Linked DNA regions of Euzebya sp.. The protein of the gene in region 1 interacts with the protein of each later gene in a pairwise test. Links are inferred from orthologs where the notes say so. Each region holds a gene or a part of one and is shown in the gene's direction. Other genes may lie near its edges. The genes, in order: ACEQ2X_RS23015 and ACEQ2X_RS14015.

Region 1 (7,158 bases):
GCGCCGGGCGCGGTGCAGGCGACGAAGCGGACGCCCTGGCTGCGCAGCCCGACGACCAGGGGCAGGTTGTGGGCGCCCGGCACGCCGAACACCACGTGCGCGTTGACGCGTCCCAGCGCCCTGACCAGCGCCTCTGCACCTGTTGCCATGGGTGACAACGTAGCGAACGCCGCCCCGCGCGGCCCGCAGCCGCCACCGGCCGGACGCCGCGTCCCGCGGAGGGCTCAGCGCCGCTCGGCGGAGCTCGTCACGTGGTCGGGGGAGGGGTCGGAGGGTCGTTGATCCCCCTCCTGTTCGTCGTCGCGGTGCCCGTCGGCGTCCTCGGCGCGTGCCTGGTCGGCCTCCTCGGCCGCTCGCGCCTCCGCCTCGGTCTCACGACGCGCCTCGTCGGCGGCCTCCGCTGCCCGCTTCGGGTCCTTCGGGTACTGGATCCGCGGGTGGTACACGCCCTCGAGCGCCTCGATCAGCGACTGCTCGACGGTCCGGAGGTCGGCGAACGTCAACGGCGAGTCGTCCAGCTGCCCGTCGGCGACGCGGTCGCCGATCAGCCCGGTGACGATCGAGGTGATCGTGTCGCGACCCATCCCGCCATCGCTCGACGACGCCGCCCGGACCGCGCCCTCGGTGCAGTCCGCGAGCATCAGCACGGCCTGCTCTCGCGTGAAGGGCTTGCGGCCCTTGTAGCGGAAGAAGGCCTCGTCCGGTTCGGCTGCCAACCCGTCCTCGGCCCGCTTCAGCGCCTGGCGGTAGAAGTAGGCCACGACGGTGGTGCCGTGGTGGGTGCGGATCCCGTCGACGATCTCCGGCGGCAGCTTGTGGACGGTGGCCATCTCGACGCCGTCGGTGACGTGGCGCTGGATGATGAGGGCGCTCTGGCGCGGGTCGTTCAGCTCGTCGTGGGGGTTCGCGATGGCGACCTGGTTCTCGACGAAGAAGTAGGGCTTCGCGACCTTGCCGATGTCGTGGTACAGCGCCATGACCTCGGCGAGCAGCGCGTCCGCCCCGATCGCCCGGCACGCCCTCGCGGCCAGCGTGGCCACCATCACCGAGTGGTTGTAGGTGCCGATCGCCTTCAGCTCGAGCTCGCGCATCAGGGGGTGGTTGCGGTCGGCGAAGTCGAGCAGGCTCGTGGCCGTCATCACCCCGAAGAGGCTCTCGAGGAACGGCAGCAGACCGTTGACCATGAGGGCGGTCAACACCCCGTTGCCGAGGCCGAACAGCAGCGCCGGCACCAGCCCGTCCAGCCCGGCGTAGACGACGTGGAACGCGCCGGCGAGGAACACGTAGGCGACCGTGGACTGCCACGCCGCGGTGCGCAGCTGCCCGCGGGCCGTCAGGCGGCCGACGAGGGGGATGGACAGCAGGCCGGAGACCGCCGCGAAGGGCACCAGACCGGGCAGGCCCGGGATCTCGTAGGCGACGATCGCCGTCATCGGGATGACCAGCAGCACCCCGACGCGGGCGTCGAAGAGGATGGTCGCGAGCATCGCGATCGCACCGACCGGCACCAGGAAGTGGCGTTCCCCGCCCCCCAGGTCCACGGTGTTGATCGCCACGGCGATGGTGGTGAACAGCACCAGCAGCGTCGCGATCAGCAGCAGGTGCGTGCCGGTGCTCCAGATGATCGGGCGGTAGGTCCGCAGGAACAGCGCGACCACGAAGGTGAGGATGACGCTGAGCAGCAGCGCCTGGGCGAACTCGGCGGTCGGGTCCGACCCCTCCAACCCGGCCTGCTGCAGCGCGGCCTGCTGGACCGGGGTGACCTCCTCGCCGGCGCGGACGATCGGCGTGCCCCGCCGGAACGGGACCTCCACGTCGACGATGTCCTCGGCCGCGGCCTCCCGGGCGGCGGCCGTCGCCTCCTGGTCCACGGTGATCGTGGGGCGCAGCGCCTCGCGCAGGACCGGGTCGAGGATCGTCGAGGCCACCTCGGGGCCCACGGTCGACAGCGCCAGCGCGGACTGCAGCTCGGAGTTGGCGTAGTCCTCGACCTCGCCCTCGAGGATGTCGGTCGCCGCGGCGCTCCGCGCGATGTCGACCGCCTCGGTCCGGGCGGTGTTCAGCTCGGAGTCCGTCAGCCCGACCAGCAGGGTGATCGCCTCGGTGTCGAGCATCGGCAGGCGCTGGCTCAGCACGTCGATCTGCTGGCTGCGGCTCGGGACCTCGCCGTCCACGCCCGGCGCCCGGACGGACTGCGCGACCGCGAACGCGTCGACGACGAACTGGATCAGCTGGGTCTGGGCGGTCAGGTTCTCGCTGACGACCGGCTCGACGGCGTCGGAGGCCTGCCGGCGGGCCAGCTCGGTCTCCTCCTCGTCGAGGACGCGGATCTCCTCGGGCGCGATGACCGTCCGGGGCGACGGCTCGCCGACCACGATCGGGGCGTCGGTGAAGAACGCGCTGAGGCCCAGGACGGCCGGCAGGCCCAGCACGGCGAGGACCAGCGCGCCGATGCGCGCAGGCCAGGTCGTGCGGTTCTCGTCGCTCACCACGACCTCCAGTGTCCCACCTCGATCGCGAACATGCCCGATTTCCTGCCGCCGGCCACGTCGGGACGGCGGCGGGTGGCGGTCGGTCAGCCGACGACGGCGACCATGAACGCCCGCGCGGTCAGGCCGAAGTTGACCAGCCCGACGAGCGCGAACGCGCTCAGCGGGTGCATGCGCCCGTCCCGCGACCACTTGTGGCCGACGAACAGGACGATCCCCGGGAACACCAGCCCGTAGAGGGGGTGGAAGATGTTGTCGAAGGCGTGCGCGGACGGCAGCCGCCCCATGATCAGCAGCACCGCGCCGGCGAGCAGCTGCACGACGAGCAGGACCTGGGCGACGGACACGACCCGCCAGAACCAGCCGTTGTCGGCGTCGGCGCGGACGAGTCGGAGGACCAGGGCCAACAGCATCACCACCAGCCACGAGCCGATGATGGCGATCCCGATCACGTAGCCGTGGATGGACGCGAAGCTCACAGTGCCGGAAGACTAGCGGGGGCGGTGCAGCCCGCTGCGCTCGGGGTCGATCGTCGTAGCCTGCCGGTCGATGATCACCGTCAACAGCGTCGCGAAGGCCTTCGGCGGCCGCACCCTCTTCGCCGACGTCAGCCTCCGCTTCGACGCCGGCACCCGCACGGCGATCGTCGGGCCGAACGGGGCGGGCAAGACGACGCTCCTGAAGATCATCAGCGGCGTCGAGAAGCCCGACGCCGGTGAGGTGGCGGTCGCCAAGGGCATCGAGATCGGCGTCCTCGAGCAGGACATCGCCGAGTGGGCGGCCTCCCAGGACGCCGACCGGGCACCCACCCCCGTCGACCTCGTGGTCGACGGCGTGCCGGTGAAGGCCATCGAGGAGCGGCTGGCCGAGCTCGGGATGGCCATGGCCGAGGACCCCGACGACGAGTCCGTGCTGGCCGAGTTCGGCCACCTCCAGGACCGCTTCGAGCTGCTGGGCGGCTACGACCTCGAGGCGCGGGCCCGCCGCATCCTCGGCGGGCTCGGCTTCGACGAGGCCGCCCTCGACCAGCCGGTCCGGTCCCTCTCCGGCGGGTGGATGATGCGGGTGGCGCTGGGCCGCCTGCTGCTGCGCCACCCCGAGGTCCTGCTCCTCGACGAGCCCACCAACCACCTCGACCTCGAGAGCGTCGGCTGGCTGCAGCAGTTCATCGCCGGCTACGACGGCGCGGTGATCCTGATCAGCCACGACCGCGACTTCATCAACGCGTCGTCCAACCGGATCGTCGAGGTCGCCGACGGGCGCGTCACCACCTACACCGGCGACTACGCGGCGTTCGTGACCCAGCGGGCCGAGCGCCAGGAGCAGCTCGCCGCGCAGGCGAAGAACCAGGCCAAGCGGGTCGCCGAGATCGAGCGGTTCGTCGAGCGGTTCCGCTACAAGGCGTCGAAGGCGGCCCAGGTCCAGTCGCGCATCAAGATGCTCGAGAAGATGGACGCGATCGAGGCGCCCGACAGCCGGCGGAAGTCGATGAAGCTGTCCTTCGGCGCCGCGCCGCGGTCCGGGCGGACGGTGATCGAGCTGTCTGGCGTGTCGAAGGCCTACGGCGACAACGTGGTGTACCGCGACCTCGACCTCGCCCTCGAGCGCGGGCAGAAGGTCGCCCTCGTCGGTCCGAACGGGGCGGGCAAGTCGACCCTCCTCAAGATGCTCGTCGGTGCGGTCACCCCCGACGAGGGCGAGCGGACCCTGGGCCACAACGTGCAGGTCGCCTACTACGCCCAGCACCAGGTCGACGCGCTCCACATGGACCGCACCGCCCTGCAGGAGGTCGCCGCCTCCGTCGACACCTCGACGGTCAACCCCCGCGACGTCCTCGGGTCGTTCCTGTTCTCCGGCGACGACGCCGACAAGCGGATCAGCGTGCTGTCGGGCGGCGAGCGGGCCCGGGTCGCCCTGGCCAAGCTGATCGCCCACCCGGCGAACCTGCTGTGCATGGACGAGCCGACCAACCACCTCGACATCGCCAGCCGCGACGTGATCGAGGACGCGCTGCTCGACTACCCGGGCACGGTCGTGCTGATCAGCCACGACCGCCACCTGATCCGCAACGTCGCCGACGTCATCATCGCCGTCGGCGACCAGACCGCGCGGGTGCACCTCGGCGACTACGCGAGCTACGCGGAGAAGGTCGGCCTCGACTACCTCGGCCGGCCCCTCGACCCGCAGGCGGCCGGCGCGGCCGCACGAGGTGAGCCCGCGGACCGCAAGGCGGACAAGCGCGCCGAGGCCGAGCGCCGCAACCGCCTGCACCGCGAGACCAAGGACCTGCGGACGCGACTGGGCAAGGCGGAGGCGGCGCTCATGGCCGCCGAGGACGAGGTGGCGGCGGTCCAGCGCGAGATGGCCGCCCCGGGCGCATACGACGACCCGCAGGCCGCCGCCGAGCTGTCACGCCGCCACGGCGAGGCCAAGGAGCGCGCGGCCGCGGCGACCGCCGAGTGGGAGGGGCTCGTGGAGGCCCTCGACGCCGCGGAGGCCGCCGTCAGCTGACCCGGGGCGGCCCCGCCGGGGAGGCGGCGTGCCGACGCGGGCATCATGGCGCCATGTCGTTCTCCCCACGGATGGCGGGTGGCCGCCCGATGTCACCCGGCATCGGGCACGTCTGGCGCGGCCAGAACGCCGACACGCCCCTCCGCAAGGGCCTGATCCGGCGGGTGTGGACCAGCTTCGCGAAGCCGTACAGGGGGCGGTTGGTGTGGCTGATCGTGCTGATCGCCGGCGCCAGCGCCCTGAGCGTCGTCCCGGCCCGCCTCATCGGCCTGATCGTCGACGCGCTCAACGCGACGACGGCCGACGTCGATCCGCTGTCCGCCGCCGGCGCGCGCTCGCAGGTCACCTGGCTCGCCCTCGGGTTGGTCGGCACCGCGATCGCGACCGGGGTGCTGAGCGTCGCCCAGCGCCACCAGTCCGCCTGGATCGGCGAGCAGCTCATCCACGACCTGCGGCGCGCGCTGTTCGACCACGTCCAGCGGATGCCGATCGCGTTCTTCACCCGCACCCAGACCGGCGCGCTCATCAGCCGCCTCAACAACGACGTCGTCGGCGCCCAGTCGGCGCTGACCGGCACCTTCGGGACCTTGGTCGCCAACGTCGTCCAGGTGGTGGCCACGGTCGGGCTGATGCTCGCGATCAACTGGCAGCTGACCCTCCTCACCCTCGCCGTCCTGCCCTTCTTCGTGCTGGCCGCCAAGGGCGTCGCGAAGCGGCTGCAGGGCCTGACGCGCGAGTCGATGGAGCTCAACGCCGAGATGAACACCACGATGACCGAGCGGTTCAACGTCGCCGGCGCGATGGTGGTCAAGCTCTTCGGCCGCCCCGAGGAGGAGACCGACGCCTTCGGCGCCTCGGCCCGCCGGGTGGCCGACATCGGCGTCCGGACCGCGGTCGTCGGGCGCATGTTCTTCGTGATCCTCAGCCTGATGGGCGCGCTGGGGACCGCGGCGGTGTACCTGGTCGGCGGCCGCCTGGCGCTGTCCGGTTCCCTCAGCATCGGGGACCTGGTGACCTTCGGAGCCCTGGTGACCCAGGCCTACCAACCCCTCGCGGCCCTCTCGAACGCCCCGGTCGAGGTGCTGACCGCGCTGGTCAGCTTCGATCGGGTCTTCGAGGTGCTCGACATCGCCCACCCCATCGCCGACGCGCCGGACGCCGTCGACCTGGACGAGCCGCGCGGCGAGGTCGTCTTCGACGACGTGCACTTCGCCTACCCGACGGCCCGCGAGTCGACCATCAGCTCCCTCGACTCCTGGTCCGACGTCCTCGACACCCGTCCGGGGGAGGAGGTGCTCCGCGGCGTCTCCTTCACCGCGGCGGCGGGGCAGACCGTCGCGCTGGTCGGCCCGAGCGGCGCGGGCAAGTCGACCATCCTCAGCCTGGTCAGCCGGCTCTACGACGTCGGGTCCGGCGCGGTCCAGATCGACGGCCACGACGTCCGCGACCTGACCCTGGCGTCGTTGTCAGCCGCGGTCGGCGTCGTCAGCCAGGACCCCCACCTGTTCCACGACACGATCGGCGCCAACCTGCGCTACGCCGCACCGGGCGCCACCGACGCCCAGATCCGCGCGGCCTGCGCGGCCGCGCAGATCCACGACGTGATCGCCGGCCTGCCCGACGGCTACGACACCGTCGTCGGCGACCGCGGCTACCGCCTGTCCGGAGGTGAGAAGCAGCGCCTCGCCATCGCCCGCGTCCTGTTGAAGGACCCGGCGATCATCGTGCTCGACGAGGCCACGAGCCACCTCGACTCCGACAACGAGGAGCGCATCCAGGCCGCCCTGCAGGAGGCGCTGACGGGCCGGACCAGCCTGGTCATCGCCCACCGGCTGTCCACGATCGTCGACGCCGACCAGATCCTCGTCATCGAGGACGGGGTGGTCACCCAGCGCGGCACGCACGCCGAGCTGGTCAGCGCCGAGGGGCGCTACGCCCAGCTGTACCGCACCCAGTTCGCCGGCGCGTAGCGCCGCCCGCCGGGGGTCAGCGCAGCCCGAGCTTGGCCGAGCAGACGGGCCAGGCGACCCAGCCCTGCAGGCCGAGGAGCCGCTCGGCCCGGCGGATCTGCTCGAGGGCGGAGTGCTCGTGGGGCATCCCCGAGCCGCCCACCAGCCGCCAGCTGTCGAGCGTGAACTGCAGCCCGCCGTAGAAGCCG
Region 2 (8,490 bases), on another replicon or contig:
CATCCGCGTGAGCCGCACCCGACGTTGTCGAATCCATCAAGGGGGAGGGGTGGGTTGCCACGACGGCCCGGTCGGCCAGGATGGCCGCGATGGACCTGCCACGACGACGACGCGCGCGAGCGCGGCCGCGACCGTGGACCCCGCCGGCGACGTGGCTCGGGCCCATCGAGACCCCGCGGCTGGTCCTCCGCGTGCTGGGGTCCGACGACGCCGCCGACCACGCCGCGCTGGTCGACGCCGATCGCGACCACCTGCTGCCGTGGACGACGTGGGTGACCGAGGAGACCGGGGCGATCGGGGTGACGGGGGCCACGGCCCGTCCCGTCCTCGGCGTGGTCGAGCGGGCGACCGGCGAGCTGGTCGGCGTGATCGGCGTCCAGGACCTCGATCCCCCGACGGCGAGCGCCGGTGCGCGCTGGTGGGTCGCCCGCGACCACGCCCGGCGCGGACTGGCCGACGAGGCCGTCACCCACCTGCTGTCCACCGCCCTCCGCCCGGCGGCGGACGGCGGGTGGGGCTTGCGGAAGGTCCACGTGGAGACCGTCGGCGCCGACGCCGACACCCGCGCGGTCGCCCGCGCCCTCGGCCTGCGGCGGGAGGTCCGCCAGCGCCAGCACCGCTGGGTCGACGGCGTGGGCGTCGACGACGTCTACGGGTGGGGGGTCGTGGCCGACGAGTGGGACGTCGACGCGATGCGGATGCGACGGGACGAGCGCGACGCCGACGTCGGCGTCGGCCCGCACCCCCGTCCGTGGCCGGACGACGACCGCTACGACCCGGTGCTGCTGGCCGAGGGCGACCGCCGCAACGTGGCGGACCGGTACCGGTGGTGGCGCCACGAGGCGATCGTCGCCGACCTGGCCGCCACGGCGAACCCGTTCCACGTCGCGATCGAGAACTGGCGCCAGGACGGCAACATCGGGACCGTCGTGCGCACCGCGAACGCCTTCGGCGCCGCCGGCGTCCACATCGTCGGCCGGCGCAGCTGGAACCGCCGGGGGGCGATGGTCACCGACCGCTACCTCGACATCCGCCACCACGACGACACCGACGCCCTGGTGGCGTGGGCCGCCGGCGAGGGGTTGCCGCTGATCGGCATCGACAACCTGCCGGGGTCGGTGTCGATCTTCGACCACCCGCCGCCGGAGCGCGCGGTGCTGGTGATGGGCCAGGAGGGACCGGGCCTGACGCCGGCCGCGAAGGCCGCGGTCGACGTGATCCTCCACATCCCCCAGTTCGGGTCCACCCGCTCGATCAACGCCGGCGTGGCGAGCGGCATCGCGATGGCGGCCTGGGTGCGGGCGCACCGCACCGGATGACGCCGGTCAGGTCGGCCAGGATCCCCCGTACGGCCCGGCCGGCGGCCCGCCCTGCCACGCCGGCGGCGTCCGCCGCGCGCTCGAGCGCCGGACGATGCCGATGATCAGCACGACGAGGCCGACGACGAAGGTGCCGCCGCCGCCGAAGACGCCGAGGAAGACCAGGCCGAGGCTGCGGAAGAGGGGGAACTCCGGGCCCACCGCGAGGCGTCCGGCGGCATCGCTGCACGAGACGGTGTGGCGGCCGTCGGCGACGAGCTCGAAGGTCCGCACCGCGGAGTAGGTGGTGTCGGACAGCGTGAGGGTGCTCGACCCGAACGGCGGGCTCAGCCCGACCGGCTGCTCGTCGGGGCCGGTCACGCGGCAGTCGACCGGGGTCTCGGCGCCGTCGACGCGGTAGAGGACGAACTGGTCCCCCTCCTCCCCGTCCACCACGGCGGACCCGTCGACCTCCTGCGGCGCCTGCTGGCCGACCAACGAGGTGAGCGACACCACCACGAGGGCCACGCCGCCGACCACGGCGAGCACCATGAGGACGACGCCGACGCGGATCGCCGTCGACCCCGGTGGGCGACCGGGAGCGGGTGGCGCCGGGCTCGGGAACCCGGCGGAGGGGTCGTACCCCGGCGGTGTGGCGGTCACAGCAGCTCCTCGGGCCGTGCGGACCAGCGGAGGCTACCGCTCCGCCGCACCGGGTAGGGGGTGCGTGGGCCCCTGCGGGCCCGGCGCTGCGCGGGACAGGACCGATACCATGCGGCGTCGTCCGCCAACCCCATCTGCAAGGGTGAGCCACCCCCATGGCCGAGTCACCAACCACCTTCGGCGCCAACGCCTGGATCGTCGAGGAGCTCTACCGGGACTTCCTCACCGACCCGTCGAGCGTGCCCGAGTCGTGGCACGACTTCTTCTCCGACTACGTGCCGCCGCACGGCCGGACGCCGACCGCCACCTCCCCGCACCCGGCCAGCCGCGCCAACGGCGCGTCCGGCAACGGGTCCGGTGGCGCGACCGCGGTCGCCGAGGCGCCCTCCGAGGCCCCTGAGCCGGCCCCGGAGGTGGAGATCCCGGACGGGGCGGTGAAGCTCCGCGGCGTCGCGGCCGCGATCGCCGAGAACATGGAGACGTCGCTGACCGTGCCGACGGCGACGTCGCTGCGGGAGGTGCCGGCCAAGCTCCTCGAAGTCAACCGCCGGATCCTCAACAACCAGCTCGGGCGGACGCGGGGCGGCAAGGTCAGCTTCACCCACCTCATCGGCTGGGCGATGGTCAAGGCCATCGTCGCCAACCCGGCGATGAAGACCAGCTACCACGTCGACGCGGACGGCACGCCGTACGCCCACCGACCCGAGCACCTCAACCTGGGCCTGGCCGTCGACGTCGAGCGGAAGGGCGGGCGCGTCCTGCTCGTGCCCAACATCAAGGACGTCGACGCGATGAGCTTCGCCGAGTACTGGCGGGCGTACGAGGAGATGATCCGGCGCGTCCACGGCGGCAACCTCTCCCCCGACATGTTCGAGGGCACGACCGCGACCCTCACCAACCCCGGGGGCCTCGGGACCGTCGGCAGCGTCCCGCGGCTCATGAAGGGCCAGTCGGCCATCATCGGCGTCGGCGCGATCGACTACCCGTCGCAGTTCAAGGGCTCGGACCCGCGGACCCTGGCCGACCTCGGGATCGGCAAGGTCATCACGATGACCTCGACCTACGACCACCGCGTGATCCAGGGCGCGGAGTCGGGGATGTTCCTCGGGTCGATGGAGGCGAACCTCCTCGGCGAGGACGGCTTCTACGACGAGATCTTCGACTCCCTGAAGATCCCCTACGAGCCGGTGCGGTGGCGCACCGACAACTCCTCCCGCGTCATCCGCGACGACTCCGCGCGGGCGGCCAAGCAGATCGCGGTGCAGAAGCTGACGAACATGTACCGCGTCCGCGGGCACCTGATCGCGAACCTGAACCCGCTGCAGCACACCTTCCGCAAGGTGCACCCCGAGCTCGACCCCGCGACGTACGGGCTGACGATCTGGGACCTCGACCGCGAGTTCCACATCGACGGCATCGCGGGCCGCGACCGGATGGCGCTCGGCGGGCTCCTCGGGGTCCTCCGCGACGCCTACTGCCGGACGGTGGGCATCGAGTACATGCACATCTCCGACCCCGAGCAGAAGACCTGGTTCCAGGAGCGGCTCGAGGGCAAGTCGATCGAGCTGTCGTCGGAGGACCAGAAGCGCATCCTGACGATGCTCAACGAGGCCGAGGCGTTCGAGCGGTTCCTCGGCACCAAGTACCTGGGGCAGAAGCGCTTCAGCCTGGAGGGCTCGGAGTCGCTGATCCCGATGCTCGACGCGCTGCTGACCACCGCCGTCGAGCAGGAGCTGTCCGAGGCCGTCATCGGCATGGCCCACCGCGGCCGCCTGAACGTCCTCGCCAACATCCTCGGCAAGTCCTACGACAAGATCTTCAGCGAGTTCGAGGGCGACATCAGCCCCGACACCGTGCAGGGCTCCGGTGACGTCAAGTACCACCTGGGCGCCCGCGGCGTGCACCACCACCCAGACGGCGGGCGGGAGCTGCCGATCACCCTGGCCGCCAACCCCAGCCACCTCGAGGCGGTCGACCCCGTCGTCGAGGGCATGGCCCGCGCGAAGCAGGACCAGCTGGGCGAGGAGGGGTTCGGCGCGGTCCTGCCGATCCTCATCCACGGCGACGCGGCGTTCGCCGGGCAGGGCGTGGTGGCGGAGACCCTCGGCATGTCCCAGCTGAAGGGCTACGCGACCGGTGGGACGATCCACCTGATCGTCAACAACCAGCTGGGCTTCACCACGGCGCCGCACCACTCCCGGTCGAGCGAGTACGCCACCGACATCGCGAAGATGGTGTCCGCGCCGATCATCCACGTGAACGGCGACGACCCCGAGGCCTGCGTCCGGGTGGTCCGCCTGGCGATGGAGTACCGCCAGCGCTTCGGCCGCGACGTGGTCGTCGACATGATCTGCTACCGCCGGCACGGCCACAACGAGGGCGACGAGCCCGCGTTCACCCAGCCGATCATGTACGAGGCGATCGAGCAGCGCCGGTCGGTGCGGAAGGTCTACACCGAGGAGCTCGTCAACCGCGGCGACCTGACCCTCGAGGAGGCCGAGTCCGCCCTCGAGGAGTTCCGCGAGACGCTCGAGAGCGCGCTGACCGAGACGCGGGAGTCCAAGCCGACCGAGAACGAGCTGCCCCCGCCTCCGACGGTGAAGGGCGTCCTCGACCACGTCGACACCGGCGTGTCCCTCGACCGGCTGCAGCACATCACCAAGGCGCTGACCAGCTGGCCCGAGGACTTCCAGCCCCACCCGAAGCTGGCCAAGATGCTGGCCAAGCGCGCCGACCTGCTCGGACAGGACGCCGTCGACTGGCCGATGGCCGAGATGCTCGCCCTCGGCACCCTGCTCCAGGAGGGCGTGCCCGTCCGCTTCGCCGGCCAGGACTCCCGTCGCGGGACGTTCAGCCAGCGCCACTCGGTGCTGGTCGACCACACCGACGCGTCGGAGCACCTGCCGCTGCGCCACCTCGAGCCGCTCGACGGCACCGAGCTGGGCGCGTTCATGATCTACGACAGCCCCCTGCACGAGTTCGGCGCCCTCGGCTTCGAGTACGGCTACGCCGTCGCCCGCCCCGAGGCGCTGACGGTGTGGGAGGCGCAGGTCGGCGACTTCTCGAACGGCGCGCAGGTCATCATCGACCAGTTCATCACCGCGGCCGAGGACAAGTGGGGTGAGCGGTCCCGCCTGGTCATCCTCCTCCCCCACGGCTACGAGGGGCAGGGACCGGAGCACTCCTCGGCCCGCATCGAGCGGTGGCTGACCCTGTGCGCCCAGGACAACATCCAGGTCGCCCAGCCCACCACCGCAGCCCAGCACTTCCACCTGCTGCGCCGCCAGATGCACCGCGACGTGGTCAAGCCGCTGGTCGTCTTCAGCCCGAAGTCGATGCTGAGGGCCAAGCACGTGCAGTCCGCCGCCGCCGACTTCACCGACGGGTCGTTCGCCGAGGTCCTGGTCGACGCCGGCGGACCGTCCGACGACGAGGTCCGCCGCGTCGTGGTGTGCTCCGGGAAGGTCCGCCACGACCTGATCGCCGCGCGGGACGAGCGCGAGGCGCCGGCGAAGGTGATCTCCCTCGAGCAGCTGTACCCCTTCCCCCAGCGCCAGCTCGAGGAGGCGCTCGGGCGGTTCGAGCAGCTCGAGGACGTCATGTGGGTCCAGGACGAGCCGGAGAACATGGGGCCGTGGCCGTTCGTCGGCAGCCGCCTGTACAACGCCTGCGAGGCCGTCGGCGAGGACGTGGTCCTCAAGCGGGCCACGCGCTTCGAGAGCGCCAGCCCGGCGACCGGGTCCCACACCGTCCACGACCTCGAGCAGGACAAGCTGATGGACGACGCCCTGGCCGGGCTGTAGGCACCGCGGGATGGCCGAGCTCCCCGACGCGCGACCGAGCGCCGACGACCTGACCGCGGGTGAGGACCTGTGCGCGTTCATCGACGCGTCGCCCTCGCCCTTCCACGCCGTCGCCGAGATGGCCCGGCGGCTCGAGGCCGATGGGTTCCGCCGCCTCGACGAGCGCGACCGGTGGGCCCTCGAGCCCGGTGATGCCGGGTACGTCATCCGCGACGGCGGGTCGATCGCCGCGTTCCGGGTCGGCACGGCACCCGCGGCGGAGGCGGGCTTCCGCGTCGTCGGGGCGCACACCGACTCCCCCACGTTCCGCGTGCGACCGAGGGCGGAGGTGTCGAAGGCCGGGTACGGCCAGCTCACCGTGGAGGTGTACGGCGGGCCGCTGCACTACACCTGGCTGGATCGGGACCTGACCCTCGCGGGCCGCGTCGCGCTGGCCGACGGCCGCGTCGAGCTGGTCCACCTGCCCGGGGCGCCGCTGCGCATCCCGACCCTGGCGATCCACCTGAACCGCGACCTGTACGAGAAGGGGCTCAAGCTCAACCCCCAGCTGCACCTGGTGCCGGTGCTGTCCGCACGGGCGGAGGGGGCGGGGCTGGCCGACCTGCTGGAGGGGGTCGTGGACGCCGACGTGACCGGCTGGGACCTGGTGCTGGTCGACACCCAGCCGTCGGCGCTGGGCGGGATGGACCGCCAGTTCGTCCTCGCACCCCGTCAGGACAACCTCGTCAGCTGCTACGCCGGCGTCGAGGCCCTGCTCGACACCGAGCCCGGACCCGCGACGCAGGTCGTGGTGTGCAACGACCACGAGGAGGTGGGGTCGCGCTCCGCGGAGGGTGCCGCCGGCCCCTTCCTCGAGGACGTGCTGCGCCGGCTGATCGCCGCGGCCGGCGACGCGGACCCGCAGTCGCTGCCGCGCGCCGTGGCGGGCTCGGTGCTGGTCAGCGCGGACGCCGCCCACGCGGTCCACCCGAACCACGCGGACTCCCACGACGCCGAGCACCGCCCCCGCCTGGGCGGTGGTCCGGTGATCAAGACCCACGCCAGCCAGGCGTACGCCACCGACGCGCGGACCCTCGCCTGGTTCACCGCCCGCTGCGCCGACGCCGGCGTGCCGGTGCAGCACTTCACCAACCGGGCGGACAGCCAGAGCGGGTCGACGATCGGGCCGCTGACGGCCACCCGGCTGGGCCTGCCGACCGTCGACGTCGGCAACCCGCTCCTCAGCATGCACTCGATCCGCGAGCAGTCCGCCGCGGTCGACCTCCTGCACCTCGTCGGCGCGCTGCGGCAGCATCTGGTCCATGCCTGAACCGGAGCTGCCTGAACCGGAGTCGCCTGAACCGGAGTCGCCTGAACCGGATCCGTCCGCCGAGCCCGGGCCGGAGGACCTCGCGTCGCCGGCCACCGCGGAGGCGCCGAGCGACCACCTCCTCGACCCGCCCGACGCCCGTCCGGACGTCGGCGCCCTGCTCGCCAAGCCGCTGTGGGAGCGCCCCACGGTCCGCTTCGGCGCCTACGCATGGGCGATGATCGGCGTCCTGATCATCGTGATCGGGCTCGGCATCGTGATCGCCCGGCTGTCGACGGTCGTCGTGCCGCTGGTGATCGCCCTGTTCCCCGCTGCGGTGCTGCAGCCCCCCACCGACTGGCTGCGCGCCCGCGGGTTCCCGGACTGGGCCGCGGCGCTGGTCGTGCTGCTGGGCACCTTCGGCATCGTCGGCGGCATCATCGCGCTGATCGCGCCGCAGTTCGCCGATCAGGTCGACGTCCTAGGCGAGGCGATCCGGGACGGCTACCAGCAGTTCGAGGAGTTCCTCGCCAACGGGCCCTTCGGCCTGCAGCCCATACGGCTCGACGACCTGATCGACCAGCTCAGCGATCAGCTGCAGTCGGCCGTGCCGAACGGCGGCGAGCTCGCGACGAACGTGCTCGGCTACGCCCAGGCGTTCTTCCAGACGGCCACGGCGACCCTCCTGATGCTCATCGCCCTGTTCTTCTACCTGAAGGACGGCCGGGCGATCGCCGGGTGGGTGCGCTCGGTGTTCCCGACCGCGATGCACGCCGACGTGGACGTCATCGGCCAGCGGATGTGGATGACGATCGGCGGGTACATCCAGGGCCAGCTGCTCGTGGCCCTCGTCGACGCGGTCTTCATCGGCGTCGGGCTGTGGATCCTGCAGGTCGACCTGGCCCTGCCCCTCGGCGTGCTGGTGTTCTTCGGCGGCCTGTTCCCGATCGTCGGGGCGACGATCTCGGGGTTCCTCGCCGCGATCGTGGCGCTCGCCTCGAACGGGGTCGGCACGGCCGCGATCGTGGTGGTGCTGGTGCTCGCGGTGCAGAACCTCGAGGGGCAGCTCCTGCAGCCGATCATCCTCGGCCGTGCGCTCGAGCTGCACCCCCTCGCCATCATCGTGTCCCTCGCGGTGGGCGGGTTCCTGCTCGGGATCCTCGGCGCGTTCCTGGCCGTCCCGGTGGCTGCCGCGACCGCGCAGACCATCGGCTACCTCCGCCAGCGGATCCCCGGCTGACCCAGGTCAGGGGTGCCCGCACCCCGCTCCCGCCATCGCCCCACGGGCCCACAACGGGCCCTCAGCCCACACCCCGCTCCCGCCATCGCCCCACGGGCCCACAACGGGCCCCGCAGCCCCACACCCGCCATCGCCATCGCCCCACGGGCCCACAACGGGCCCTCAGCCCACGCCCCGCTCCCGCCATCGCCCCAGGCC

What was found.
Region 2: the proteins of ACEQ2X_RS23015 (region 1) and ACEQ2X_RS14015 interact in binary tests that used the Escherichia coli proteins (3 or more experiments, as listed by UniProt). The link is inferred for Euzebya sp. from one-to-one orthologs.

The regions. Positions count from the first base shown.
Region 1 is NZ_CAXQBR010000104.1:72,040-79,197, reverse strand. The notes cover bases 2,639-5,519. They hold ACEQ2X_RS23015 (ABC-F family ATP-binding cassette domain-containing protein), read left to right. Parts: upstream 2,639-3,038; coding sequence 3,039-5,000; downstream 5,001-5,519. Other genes in these bases: ACEQ2X_RS23010 (ABC transporter ATP-binding protein), read left to right, coding at 5,054-5,519; ACEQ2X_RS23020 (hypothetical protein), read right to left, coding at 2,639-2,968. Also shown: ACEQ2X_RS23030 (thiamine pyrophosphate-binding protein), read right to left, coding at 1-149; ACEQ2X_RS23025 (HD family phosphohydrolase), read right to left, coding at 225-2,489; more of ACEQ2X_RS23020, read right to left, coding at 2,576-2,638; more of ACEQ2X_RS23010, read left to right, coding at 5,520-6,970; ACEQ2X_RS23005 (transglycosylase family protein), read right to left, coding at 6,987-7,158. UniProt on the Escherichia coli protein: Genetic data indicate it may be involved in ribosome assembly or function.
Region 2 is NZ_CAXQBR010000065.1:103,324-111,813, reverse strand. The notes cover bases 1,752-5,964. They hold ACEQ2X_RS14015 (multifunctional oxoglutarate decarboxylase/oxoglutarate dehydrogenase thiamine pyrophosphate-binding subunit/dihydrolipoyllysine-residue succinyltransferase subunit), read left to right. Parts: upstream 1,752-2,116; coding sequence 2,117-5,764; downstream 5,765-5,964. Other genes in these bases: ACEQ2X_RS14010 (M18 family aminopeptidase), read left to right, coding at 5,775-5,964; ACEQ2X_RS14020 (hypothetical protein), read right to left, coding at 1,752-1,961. Also shown: ACEQ2X_RS14025 (TrmH family RNA methyltransferase), read left to right, coding at 693-1,319; more of ACEQ2X_RS14020, read right to left, coding at 1,326-1,751; more of ACEQ2X_RS14010, read left to right, coding at 5,965-7,073; ACEQ2X_RS14005 (AI-2E family transporter), read left to right, coding at 7,066-8,292. UniProt on the Escherichia coli protein: E1 component of the 2-oxoglutarate dehydrogenase (OGDH) complex which catalyzes the decarboxylation of 2-oxoglutarate, the first step in the conversion of 2-oxoglutarate to succinyl-CoA and CO(2).